3 regions of the Sporosarcina sp. FSL K6-5500 genome follow, and region 3 is predicted to be linked to each of the others. Evidence: riboswitches for the same ligand, from Rfam matches in the RefSeq annotation. Region 3 holds a riboswitch; each other region holds the start of a gene.
What was found. Region 3 has a riboswitch for S-adenosylmethionine ahead of MKX62_RS10465 (bifunctional homocysteine S-methyltransferase/methylenetetrahydrofolate reductase). Riboswitches for the same ligand answer to the same signal wherever they lie in the genome.
Positions count from the first base shown of each region.

Region 1 (4,269 bases), 850 kb from region 3:
GCCGATACGAGAAGCCGTTTATGGCGACGATTGAAGAGGAGGGGCAGGTGCTAGCCTTATTTCAAATGACCTATCCACATCCGTTAAACCTAATTTTTACGGATGAAAGCCGTTTGGAAGAATGTATGGATTTGTTAATAAGAAACCTATTGGAACTTAAAATTGAAATTAGTTCCATCATAGGTTTAAAACCGTGGGCATTCCTCTTCAGTAAGAAATGGGAAGTGAAAACAAGTGTGTATCCTCAATTGATGATGGACCAGGGATTGTATCGATTAGATAATATAGATGAAACACTTGAACACAGTCCAGGCTCTTGGCGTTTGGCAAATACGGATGATTGTTCACTCATTGAGATGTGGTTCAACTTGTTTGAGGAAGATGCAGGACTTCCGCTAACAGCAGTGGAAGATGTGAAAAGTCGAGTTGCATCATTTGTAGCCGAACAGGAAGTATTTTTGTGGGAGGATAATGGCAAAGTAGTTTCCATGATGAAAAAAGCCCGACCGACAAATCATGGCGTAACTGTCTCCCTTGTATTTACACCAAAGGAAGAGCGAAAGAAAGGCTACGCGCGGACGATGGTAGCAGCTGGAACAAAGGAACTTCTAAAAAAATATGATTTTTGTGTGCTTTACACTGATTTGATGAATCCGACAGCAAATAAAATCTACCAAGAGATCGGCTACAAGAGAATTGCAGATTCTATACAGATTGGATTTAGCTTGAAATGAAAAAGGTGTGATCTTTATAGGAAATCTGAATCACATAGTTGATCGAAATTTATATGAAAATATCTGATATGGGAAAAATTAATTCCGAAACTAGAAGATAAATATGACACAAACAATCACAATAACTAGCTGGAAAGTACAGAGAAGAAGGCGTGGCTGGATCCATCATGTGATAAGTCCAAATGATATTCGCTCTTTTCAATGTTTCTAACGAACTAAGAATATTTCATGTCAAAAAAGCCAAGAATAGAAAACTCCTGGCTTTTTTGATATGAAATTCAAATTAAATTATTTTATCGTGAAAAAATATCGAGTTTTTCAATTCGTGCAACTGCTTCTTTTAAACGGTCTTCACTTTCCAATAAGCCAACACGTATATACCCTTCACCATACCTTCCAAAAGCATGGCCCGGTGCTACGGCAATGTCTGCTTTGTCTAATAGTAACTTGGTGAATGATTCGCTTGTATATCCTTCTGGTACAGGTAACCAAGCGAAGAAAGATGCAGCGGGCGCGATGACATCCCAACCGATTCGTTTACATTCGGAAATTAAGACATTCCGGCGGCTTTCGTAAAGTGAAACGAGCTCATCCACACAATCCTGGCTTCCCGATAATGCCTCTGTTGCTGCGCGCTGAATTGCTGGGAATATATCTATGAATAAATGATCCTGCAATAAGCTGATTGCTTCGATAATATCGGCATTACCGATGGCAAAACCGACCCGCCATCCCGCCATATTATACGTTTTTGACAATGTGTACATTTCAATTCCAACTTCTTTTGCACCTTCTGCTTGCAGGAAACTGACAGGTTTCGCACCGTCAAAACCGATTCCACCATAGGCAAAGTCATGCAAAATTGCAATATCATTGTCTTTTGCCAAAGCAATCGTTTCTTCGAAAAATGGAAGTGTGGCTGTTGCGCTTGTTGGGTTATTTGGATAGTTCAAATACATTAATTTTGCTTGCTTCTTTTGTTCATCGGAAAGAGCAGAGTAATCAGGTAAAAAATCGTTTTCTGCAAGTAATGGCATTAAATCGTATTTAATATTGGCTAAGCTTACACTCGATAAATAATCGGGATATCCCGGATCCGGCAATAAAAGTAATTCATCTTCGTTCATAATCGCGAGGGGTAACTCGACCAATCCAGGTTTTGTTCCAAATAGAATCGCTACCTCTGTTTTAGGATCAATATGAACATCGTATTCTCGTTTATAAAAGTCAGCAACAGCCTGTTTTAATTCGGCAGTCCCTCTGAAAGGGGAGTATCCATGTGTTGTTGGATCTTCGACTGCTTCTTGGAGTGCTTTTATAATATGTGGAGGTGTCGGTTGATCGGGATTTCCACGCCCCAAGTTAATAACGTCGCGTCCTTCAGAAAGTGCTTCTTGTACGTTTCGAACAAGTGATGCGAAAAAGTGCGGTGGTAGGTTCTTGAGTCGATTTGATAGTGCCATGTAATAACCTCTCTTCTATGTAATCCAATCTTTATTGTAAAAGAGTAAGATAGTATAAGTTTTTCACTTGGAGCAATGTCTAGACTCCAGCGCTTGTCGGGTCTACCAAGGCGCTTGCGCTTTTCTTATTGTCTAGCTCCAGGAGCCAGCCGCTCGGAGGCCCACAGGAAGTGGGTCACCTAGCCATTGCCGCAGGACGCGGCGTACTTAGGCTAGGTTCCTTGAAAAGCAATCCAGCTATGTGGCAAAGAGCGCCACGTCGTGCCTGCAAGGATGCAGGTATGCAGTCGTTGCGACAGGACGTCGCGCTCTTAGACTGCCTTCCCCTGGATTGACTTATGCCTGTCGCGTCTAGACGGCGCCTTCCGCTTTTCTTATTGTCAGTATACATGGAATGAAATGAAAATGATAATAAATTGTTATATATCAGAACATATTATGTTGACAATCTTATTGAGACATACTAATATGAAACTTATCAATCAAAATAATTACATAATGGTACTTATCAAGAGAGACTGAGGGATAGGCCCGATGACGTCCAGCAACCCCTTGCGTAATGTAAGGAAGGTGCTAACTCCTACAGAGTGAATTTCATTCTGAAAGATGAGCTGAAACCTTTTTATTTTCGGTGCTTCTTTCATATATGAGAGAAGCATTTTTATATGGTCAGACATCTGAGATTTCGTACTTCTATTTATAGAAAGAGGAGAATTGCATGATTCAAATTCAAAACGTATCAAAAGTATACAAAACAAAAGAGAGAATCGTGACTGGTGTTGATAATGTCTCACTCGACATTAACACAGGAGAAATTTTCGGAATCGTAGGTTACTCAGGTGCAGGGAAGAGTTCTCTTATCCGTTGTCTAAATTTGTTGGAAAAACCAACGAGCGGAACGATCTTAGTAGATGGATTAAATTTGATGAAGTTACGGGGGAATAATCTCCGTCAGGCACGTCTGAAAATAGGAATGATTTTTCAACACTTTTATTTAATCAGCCAAAAGACAGTATATGAAAATATAGCATTTGCTTTACGGGCAGCCAAAACGCCTGCCAATAAAATAAACGCTCGGGTAACGGACTTACTAGAAATGGTTGGCCTCTCTGATAAACGGGATGTTTATCCTGCGCAGCTGAGTGGTGGCCAGAAGCAGCGGGTAGGTATTGCCCGAGCACTAGCGAATAATCCTTCAGTGTTACTGTGTGATGAAGCAACATCTGCATTAGATCCAAATACGACGCTATCTATTTTAAGGCTGTTGAAGAAAATAAATAAAGAATTGAAGATTACAATCGTTCTAATAACACATGAGATGAATGTCGTGAAAGAAATTTGTGATCGCATGGCAATTATGCAAGATGGAAAAGTGATTGAAGAAGGACAAGTATATGATATATTTTCAGATCCTCAAGAAGAATTGACGAAAGAATTTATTAGTAGTGTTGTGTCATTTGATGTGCCGTCAATGATTTTGAGCAAGTGCACGGGCAAACTGGTCAAAGTCATGTTTAAAGGTGATGTCGCAGGCGATGGAATTATCTCAGATACTGTGCAGCAATTTACTATACAAGGTAATTTCCTACACGGCTCCATTGAATATATTCAAGAAAGGCCACTCGGTACTTTCCTGATGGAACTAAAAGGCGAGGATGACGAAATAGAAAAGGCAATTGCCTATATGTCATCACGAGCTGCTCAAGTGGAGGTAATTGACAATGGGAATTGATTTACAACACGTTATAGAGTTAATGCCTGATATTACAAAAGCATTTGGGGAAACACTTTATATGATAAGTATTTCTCTCGTTATCGCACTTGTTATTGGGCTTCCGCTAGGGATTTTGCTGTTCACTACCGATAAAGGCTTATTTTTAGAAAATCGGGCATTGAACTCAGTTATTGGCTTTATCGTCAATATGGTCCGTTCTGTGCCGTTTATTATTTTACTCGTCGCGTTAATCCCTTTAACGATTTTAATAGTAGGTACTCCGATTGGCCCTGGGGCTGCTAGTGTTTCATTATCTGCGGCAGCAATCCCTTTTTTCGCAAGAATTGTGGAGACTTCA
Region 1 is NZ_JBBOTP010000001.1:3,066,775-3,071,043, forward strand. It holds gene MKX62_RS14755 (GNAT family N-acetyltransferase) at 1-734, shown strand, start outside; gene MKX62_RS14760 (pyridoxal phosphate-dependent aminotransferase) at 1,028-2,197, opposite strand; SAM riboswitch class I at 2,700-2,810, shown strand; gene MKX62_RS14765 (methionine ABC transporter ATP-binding protein) at 2,916-3,929, shown strand; gene MKX62_RS14770 (methionine ABC transporter permease) at 3,919-4,269, shown strand, end outside.
Region 1: another riboswitch for S-adenosylmethionine. It lies ahead of MKX62_RS14765 (methionine ABC transporter ATP-binding protein); the one in region 3 lies ahead of MKX62_RS10465 (bifunctional homocysteine S-methyltransferase/methylenetetrahydrofolate reductase).

Region 2 (4,269 bases), 830 kb from region 3:
AGAAAAAGCGATTCCATAAATGGAATCGCTTTTTCTTAACTATTAACAAGAACCTTTTCACGTTTTCCAATCATTTGAAGGAAGTCTCCGACCATTGCGCTTGCCGTTGGGTACATACCTGCACCCGGACCGACAAGTGTTAAGGCACCGAGATAGTCAGTTTCAACGATGATTGCGTTGTCCACACCTTCGACACCATATAGCGAATGATAAGTTCCGATAAGTACCGGGCCAACACTTCCGTGCAATGTCCCCTTTTCGTCAATCAAAATATCAGCGACATGCCGATAACGAAGCTTAGCCTTAGATGCATCCGCCACATCTTCAATAGTAATCTTGTCGATTCCAACAACCGAAACGTCTTGCCAATTTGGTTGCGTACCGAATGCAAGTGCACTCAAAATCATCAGTTTCCGAAAGGCATCTTTGCCACTTATATCGTCCGTCGGATCCGCTTCCGCATAGCCAAGCGTCTGTGCTTCGTGAAGCGCGGCTTTAAATGGAATTCCCTCTTCCCGCATCTTCGTTAAGATGAAGTTGGAAGTGCCATTCAAAATACCTCTAATTCGTAACACCCGGTCTGTCGGTAACAAGTTTGTCACCGTACGGATAATCGGTATGCCACCCGCCGTCGTTGCTTCATACCCAACGTAAACTCCACGGAACTCCGCATGTTTTAGTAACGCCGGACCATGTTTCGCAAACATGGTCTTATTCGCAGTTATTATATGAAAACCTTTTTCTATTGCATCCGAAAGAAACGTATAAGCGGGTTCTTCTCCAACAATCGCCTCAAATATGAGGTCAATGTCCGGATTTAACAGGATTTCTTGAATGTCATCCGTTATCTTCGTTCCAGGTGTCGCTAGACGTTCTTTCTCCTTATCCCGGACCAAAATGGAAACAATGTCGATTGTACAGCCCATTTCCCGCTTAATCTCTTCTTTCCTTTCATTCAAAATCCTATAAATCCCTTCACCTACAGTGCCGAAGCCAAGTAGAGCGACTTTGATTGACGCCATAACGCCACCTCCATGGACTGTTTGATGATGAGTCCCCATTTTTCAAATTCCGTTAAAAAACTTTCATAGCCATGTTTTGTATTGACCAAACAATATATAGAGTTGGGAATCATATAGGCGAACGTTCGAATTTCATCCGTCGGAAACATCGGATCGTGTGTAAACGCAAACGCCACCACTTTTGCAGATATCAGGCGGGAAGCTAGTTCAACGCCTCCTCGACCACGGCCGATGTCATGCGTATTCATGGCACGGATTAAGGGGTAGAAGCTCTCCATGTCATTTCTGCTATTCCCAAAAGGAGATTCCATGTTCCCAATTTTAGTTGATTGTGGTGTCACCGCCATCGGGAAAAGAATATCCATACCCTCGGGATACATAATGCCCCATTCCAGTACACGCATGCCACCGAGCGAACCCCCGATGACCGCCCTTAATCGATTGACACCTAATACCGTCAGCGCTCTCCGTTCTGCATGCACCATATCTCGAATCGTTACTTCTGGAAATAAATTTCTATACAGCTCGCCTGTGTCCGGATTTACAGTTAACGGTCCTGTTGATCCGTCACTTCCGCCAAGTGCGTTAAAAGAGATAACGGATAATTCATTTGTATCGATACTTTTTCCTTTGCCGACAAGACCGCTCCACCAACCCGGATAGTCATCCGTTCCAACTGTCACGTGACTTCCTGTCAAGGCATGACAAACAAGTACATGGGGTGCATCCAACCTGCCCGTTCTTTCATAGGCAAGCTGTACATTTACCAAGACGACTCCTGATTCCAATACCAGATGCCCGATTTCCACTATCCCCGTCTCCACGATTGTCACGCCCTTTCTTGTCACCAAAAAATTATACTGTTACTGGTACCGCTAGTTCGATTGCTTGTGCAAGGTCTGCAATAATATCTTCCGCGGATTCAAGGCCCACCGATAGTCTAATCAATTCTTCAGTCACACCTGATTTTTTCAAGTCCTCAGGCCCAAGCTGCTGATGCGTCGTTGAAGCTGGATGGATAATTAGTGATTTTGCATCCCCAACATTCGCAACATGCGACCAGATTTTGACGTTATCAATCACGTTCCGGCCTGCATCCCGTCCACCTTTAATACCAAATACAATAATGGAACCGAAGCCGTTTTTCAAGTACTTTTTCGCAAGGTCATAAGATGGGTGATCTTCGTTGCCTGTATATGTTACCCATTCGACAGATGGATGTTTTTTCAAGAACTCCGCTACTTTAACGGCATTTTCATTATGTCTTGTCACACGCAAATGCAGTGTTTCAAGTCCTTGGAGGAAATTAAATGCACTATCTGGATCTAAGCAAGGTCCGAAGTCACGCAATAGTTGAACGCGTAGTTTAGTCGCAAATGCCGCCGCTGCTGTATCAATTCCGTAACGGAGACCATGATATGACGCATCAGGCTCTGTGAAGCCAGGAAACCTCCCTTGCGTCCAGTCAAATGTACCCGCATCAACAGCAACTCCACCGATCGTGGTACCGTGTCCGCCAATCCATTTTGTAGCGGAATGGATGACAACATCCGCACCAAATTCGATAGGATTCGAACCATATGGCGAAGCAAATGTACTATCAATAAGAAGCGGTAGACCGTTTTCATGCGCAATGTCCGCAACCGCTTCAATATCGAGTACATGAAGACTCGGGTTACCGATTGTTTCTGCGAATATTGCTTTTGTTTTATCTGTAATTGCTGCACGGAAGTTTTCAGGATCTGTTGCATCGACAAACTTTACATTGATACCGTAGCGCGGAAGTGTAGCGGCGAATAAATTATAAGTACCGCCATATAAGTTGCTTGCTGCGACAATTTCATCTCCAGCACCAGCTACGTTCAAGATAGAGAAAGCGATAGCTGCCATACCTGAGGAGAATGCAACTGCCGCCGTACCACCTTCAAGAAGCGCAATACGCTCTTCAAAAACTGCAACAGTTGGATTTGTAATTCGTGTATAGATGTTGCCTGCTTCTTGTAGTGCAAATAGTTTTTGAGCATGTTCTGTATCACGGAATACAAAAGATGAGGTTCTATGAATTGGAACTGCGCGTGAACCTGTTACAGGATCCGGTTTTTGTCCACCGTGCAGAAGAAGTGTTTCGGGTTGAAGTTTTGTCATCGTCATTACCTCCAGAGTTTTTTTAGATGGATGTGATTGTAATGGGCGGAGACGTTAGGGGTATTTTTGGAATGAAAAATAACCCCCTTCGCTTAAGAAGAGGGTTACGCTTTCGCTTATTCCTCCCCTTATCTTTCAGACCGTTCGCACGAATCTGTAGGAAGTAGCACCTTTGCAAGTTAGTCACTTGCTGGTTGCCGGGCATCGCAGGGCCTATTCCCTCCGCCGCTCTTGATAAGAGTTTGTGATATTCAGTTTTCCATCTTGTGACATAGTATAGTAGATATCTCAATACTTTGTCAATAGTTTACCGAATAATATTTCTGAAACTTGTGTCTATGTGGAATGTTACACTTAGACTACCGTTATTTTAGGAGGAACTTGATATGTGGTTATGGATTGTAGGCGTGCTCTTATGGGGATATGCAGTTGGTTGCCTGCATGGATCAGTTGTTGCGCAGAAAATATCCGGCGTTAACTTGAAAGAAACCGGTGTGAAAAATGCCGGTGCCTCGAATGCGACCATTGTTCTCGGGAAGAAGTTCGGCGCATTAGTTGCAGTAATCGATATCAGTAAAGGTGCAGGAGCTGTCTTACTTGTGCACTATTTCGCAGAAAACGCAGGATTTTCAGAAGCCTTTGTGGCTTTACTTTTATTTCTTACAGCCGCCGCAGCCGTTATTGGCCATAACTTTCCATTTTATATGAACTTTAACGGCGGAAAAGGAACAGCGACAATAATTGGTGTACTGCTTGCAATCGACTGGCAGATCGGGCTCATTGGTTTTGCATTATTTGTCGTCGTAGCGCTAGTAACAGACTTTCTCGTGTTTGGTGTGCTGATGCTCTACGTCACGCTCATCGCGATGGCAGTATTGGCAGACGGATACTGGCCAGTCGTAATAGCAACTTTGTTATTTGCAATCGCCATTTGGAAACATCTCGAGAATTTTCAGCGTATGAAAGAGCGTAGCGAGAAGCGCGTTTCAATGGTCTTTAGAAAAAATAAAACCAAAAACTGAGGACCCCTATAATTGGAGGTTCTCCGTTTTTGGTTTAGCAAGATTAAAAATCTCATCCTAACTCATGCATTTTCATTGAA
Region 2 is NZ_JBBOTP010000001.1:1,378,820-1,383,088, forward strand. It holds gene MKX62_RS06280 (homoserine dehydrogenase) at 36-1,022, opposite strand; gene MKX62_RS06285 (hypothetical protein) at 980-1,846, opposite strand; gene MKX62_RS06290 (O-acetylhomoserine aminocarboxypropyltransferase/cysteine synthase family protein) at 1,878-3,167, opposite strand; SAM riboswitch class I at 3,293-3,408, opposite strand; gene MKX62_RS06295 (glycerol-3-phosphate acyltransferase) at 3,554-4,189, shown strand; gene MKX62_RS06300 (aspartate aminotransferase family protein) at 4,252-4,269, opposite strand, start outside.
Region 2: another riboswitch for S-adenosylmethionine. It lies ahead of MKX62_RS06290 (O-acetylhomoserine aminocarboxypropyltransferase/cysteine synthase family protein); the one in region 3 lies ahead of MKX62_RS10465 (bifunctional homocysteine S-methyltransferase/methylenetetrahydrofolate reductase).

Region 3 (4,269 bases):
AAATTGGCGTCTCAATATGTTTTGTTGCCTCGTATACTTCAATTATCTTCTCCGTGCTATAGATAGGCTGGGTAATAAAATAGTCGGCTCCCGCTTCTATTTTTTTCTCTAATCTCTCCACAGCACGATCTAAATGACGCACGTTCGGATTAAAGGCCGCTGCCACAGTAAAGGATGTTTTCTGTTGCAATGACTTTCCAGACTTTGAAATGCCCTCATTGAATTGCTTTATGAGTTGAATCAATTCAAAGGATGTCACATCGAAAACGGATGTTGCTCCGGGGAAATCACCAATTTTCGTAGGGTCCCCCGTAATCGCTAGCAATTCAGTAATACCCAGTGTGTGTAATCCCATGAGATGTGACTGTAATCCAATTAGATTGCGATCTCGGCATGTAATATGGACCAAAGGTGTTGCACCAATCTTTTGTTTAACAAGAGAAGCCATTGAAGCGTTGCAAATTCTTGGCGTCGCTAGGGAATTATCAGCCAGTGTAATGGCATCCACGCCTGCATCCTTTAACGCCTGAGCCCCCTCAAAGAACTTGCCCGTGTTTAAATGTTTGGGCGCATCAAGTTCAACAATTATCGAATGTCTTTTTCTCACTGTTTCAAGCAATGTTGGGGGTTGAGATTCCTTCAATTCAGACTCCACAACCTCTGTCTTTACCTCCTTCTTCTTAACAAGCTTTTCTTGAATTGGTTCCCGAATTGTAAGTCCTTTCACTAGGGCCCTAATATGTTCTGGCGTCGTCCCACAACATCCTCCTATTAAACTAACTCCTGCCTTCCGAAAACTCAGTGCGAACTTCTCGAAATATTCAGGCTCATTTTCGTAAAAAAGTTTCCCATCCTTATATCCTGGATAACTAGCATTCGGATACACCGAAAGTAAAGCACGCTTCATCAACGGCACAGTTTCTAGAGACTTCAGCATATGGTGAGGGCCAAGGCGACAGTTAATGCCTACTATATCTGCACCTAAATCCTCCAACTGCTGTAAGGCATCTATGAGCTCTATCCCATTTTGGAGCACCCCCGCCTCATGCATTGAAACATTCGTAATAATCGGGATATCTGTCTCCTCACGTGCAATTTTGAGCACGGTTGTTAATTCATCAAAATCGTAATAAGTTTCTAAAAGTAGGCCGTCCACTCCCTCAAGAAGTAAGCAATATAGTTGTTCCCTAAAACTGCGCTTGATTTCATCCTTTGTTCCAATGGATGTTCGAGATCCATGAATACCCCCGATAGTTCCAAGGACGAACGTATTTTTACCCGCTGCTTTTTTCGCAATTTGAACTGCGGCTTTATTTATCTTTTTTACACTGTCCTCTAACCCATGACGTGCTAACTTGATATAATTCGCACCATACGTATTAGTTTGAATAATATCCGCACCTGCCTCTATATAGGCTTGGTGGATGCGAAGCACTTGATCTGGATGTGTCAAGTTCAGCTCTTCAAAACAAAGATCCACACCGTGTGAATAAAGTAGAGTTCCCATTGCACCATCACCGATCAAAATTCGTTCTTTCATAGTATCTAGTAAATTCACGACTATCACTTGCTCCTTTCACTTTCCCAAAGTCCCGTTCCGGAAACTCTCTTCATCATTCTTCAAAATATGTTACTTAATGGGAAAATTAGTTAAAATAAAAAGAGCCTCTTCCTATGTTGAATAAAGGAAGTAGACTCTAAATCTGAATAAGTCTTCTCCTCATCTACCAAGTCGTGTTATCAACTTGCTGGAATTAGCACCATGCCATAAAATGGCGGTTGCTGAGGTGTCATCGGGCCAGTCCCTATACCTCTCTAGATAAGAAAAACTATTAAATTGGATTTGCTTAGTTACGTTATTACAGACTTTACATCATTGTTGGAAAATTAGCAACACCTTTTTGGAAAGTAATTAATTTATTTCACAGATTCAGACTATTGCTTGCCACTTTAAACAACATAGTTGCTAAACAGCCTTTCGCCATCCTTCATTTAAATTCTTACGTCCCTCTTAGCTTAAATAGGTCAATCAAGGTACCAATAAGTCACTTCTGTCAATTGATCCTTTTCCAGAATTGATTGCGTAACCCGCCGCTCTTGCTCCCCCATCCTAAGTGAGCTAAATGCACATAATAATAATATTAATAATGAGTCCATTAACCACTGTCCCCTCTGTAACCCTGCATATAATAAACTATAAGAACAATAACGAACGACCCGTTTACTCAGTTGTTGTTCCCATCAAATTGAAGGGAGGTCATTGACTTGAAAACTTCCTTGGGCATCTGGATTGGTTGGTTAGCAATAATTTTAGCGGCTATAGGGTTCTTTTATGCTCCTTATTGGTTAGGTGGTGGCGCACTCGTTTTAGGCTTAGTCTGTTTAGCTTCTCCACAAAAAGCATTGGCATGGATTTCAATCCTGCTTGGAGCCATCGTATTATTAATCACGATGTTCCAGTAGCCGGATAATTAATGATACTTCAAGGTATGTTTGGGCTCCTACCATACATACCTTTTTTATTTAATTTGTATGCTTACGATTTACTAGTTAGTTTTTTTGCAGTTCGGCCACAGCTGAACAGTAAATTATGTATAAAAAAACAGCCCAGTGAAGCGAGTAAATATCGCATCATCGGGCTGTTTTCTGTTTTCATCTTTTTATTATTTCATTCCATTTAAATTACTTTTTCAAGAAATACTCCTCAATATCATCCAGCATTAAGTTCGCTGCTAATACACCACCAGCAGTGTTCCAAATGATGTCATTTACTTGTGAGACGTTTCCACTTTTCGCGACATTTAGATTTTTAAATAATGGATCCTCAATCCAGTCGTTTGTAAGCTTCGTTGCTTCGTTATCTCCAGTTTCATAAGTGAAGTAAAAGAGCACATCGCCATCCATAGCTGGAATACGTTCTTTCGTGAGGCCTTTTTCAGCAAAATCGTCCACATCTTGTCCATCTGCGCGCGCAAATCCAAGTTGATCTAGAATCACACCCGAGAAGGAATCTTTATGGTAAATGCGTACATCTCCCGCCATAAAGCGAACCATTGATATTTTTTTATTTGTTTGATCCCCTAATTCAGTCTTGATTGTTTCAACGCGATTATTGTATGCACCTAATACCTCGTTACCTTTTTCTTCTTGATTTACTGCTTTCGCATATAATTTAAAGTTTTCCTGCCAATCCCCGCGAAGCGTTTCTGCAAAAACAGTTGGGGCAATTTTGCTTAACTGTTCGTAAACTGCTTCGTGACGCATTTTATTCCCAATGATCAGATCTGGTTTTAAAGATGCTATCTTTTCTAAACTTGGTTCTGATTCAATACCCACAGATTCAGTACCTGTCATGTCCATATGATCATACCAAATTTTCTCAGCGGGTGATTGAACTGCACCTACAGGTTGAATTCCCATTGATAGAAGGGCTTCAGCACCTTCGTTTGTTAAGATTACAATGCGTTTTGGTGTTCCTTTTACATCTGTACTTCCCATTGCATGATCGACAGTATATGTTTCTACATCAGCTGGTTGTGCACTTTCACCTGAATCTTTTGACTCCTTAGTAGCCCCACAAGCCGCTAATACAAGAATACTCATAATAAGTATGAGGGATGATATTTTTCGCATGTACATTATTTCCTCCTGTTAATTGAGAATGAAAATCATTTACACTTAGTATGCTATATGCTAATATATTTCATGTCAACAGTGAATTGAAAATAATTCTCAATGAAGTGAGGAAGTCATGATACATACATCAAGGGGTAAGTGGATTGCTCTTATCGTAAGTAGTTTAGTTTTCATTCTTTGTTTTTTTTCTAGTATTGTATACGGCTATACAGATACAAGCTGGTCCACTGCCTTTTCCGCATTTAAAGAAAATGACGGATCAACTGAACATCTTGTCATTCAAAATGTACGCTTACCACGTGCATTAATTGCTGCAGCTGTTGGAGCTTGTTTAGCCACTTCAGGTGCAATTATGCAATCCATAACGAAAAATCCATTAGCCTCTCCAAGTATTCTAGGTATTAATGCTGGTGCTGTTTTCTTTGTCGTAATTGGGGTTGTGTTCTTCCAAGTGCAAAGCCTTCAATCTTATATGATGTTCGGATTAGTCGGAGCGGCCGTTTCCTTCGGGATTGTCTTTGTTTTAAGTAGTATTGGCAGAGAAGGGTTAACGCCAATGAAGCTTATATTAGCAGGAGCAGCAGTTTCCGCTTTATTCTCATCCATGACACAAGGATTCCTAACAATTAACGA
Region 3 is NZ_JBBOTP010000001.1:2,213,197-2,217,465, reverse strand. It holds gene MKX62_RS10465 (bifunctional homocysteine S-methyltransferase/methylenetetrahydrofolate reductase) at 1-1,558, opposite strand, end outside; SAM riboswitch class I at 1,718-1,826, opposite strand; gene MKX62_RS10460 (hypothetical protein) at 2,266-2,463, shown strand; gene MKX62_RS10455 (ABC transporter substrate-binding protein) at 2,683-3,639, opposite strand; gene MKX62_RS10450 (FecCD family ABC transporter permease) at 3,752-4,269, shown strand, end outside.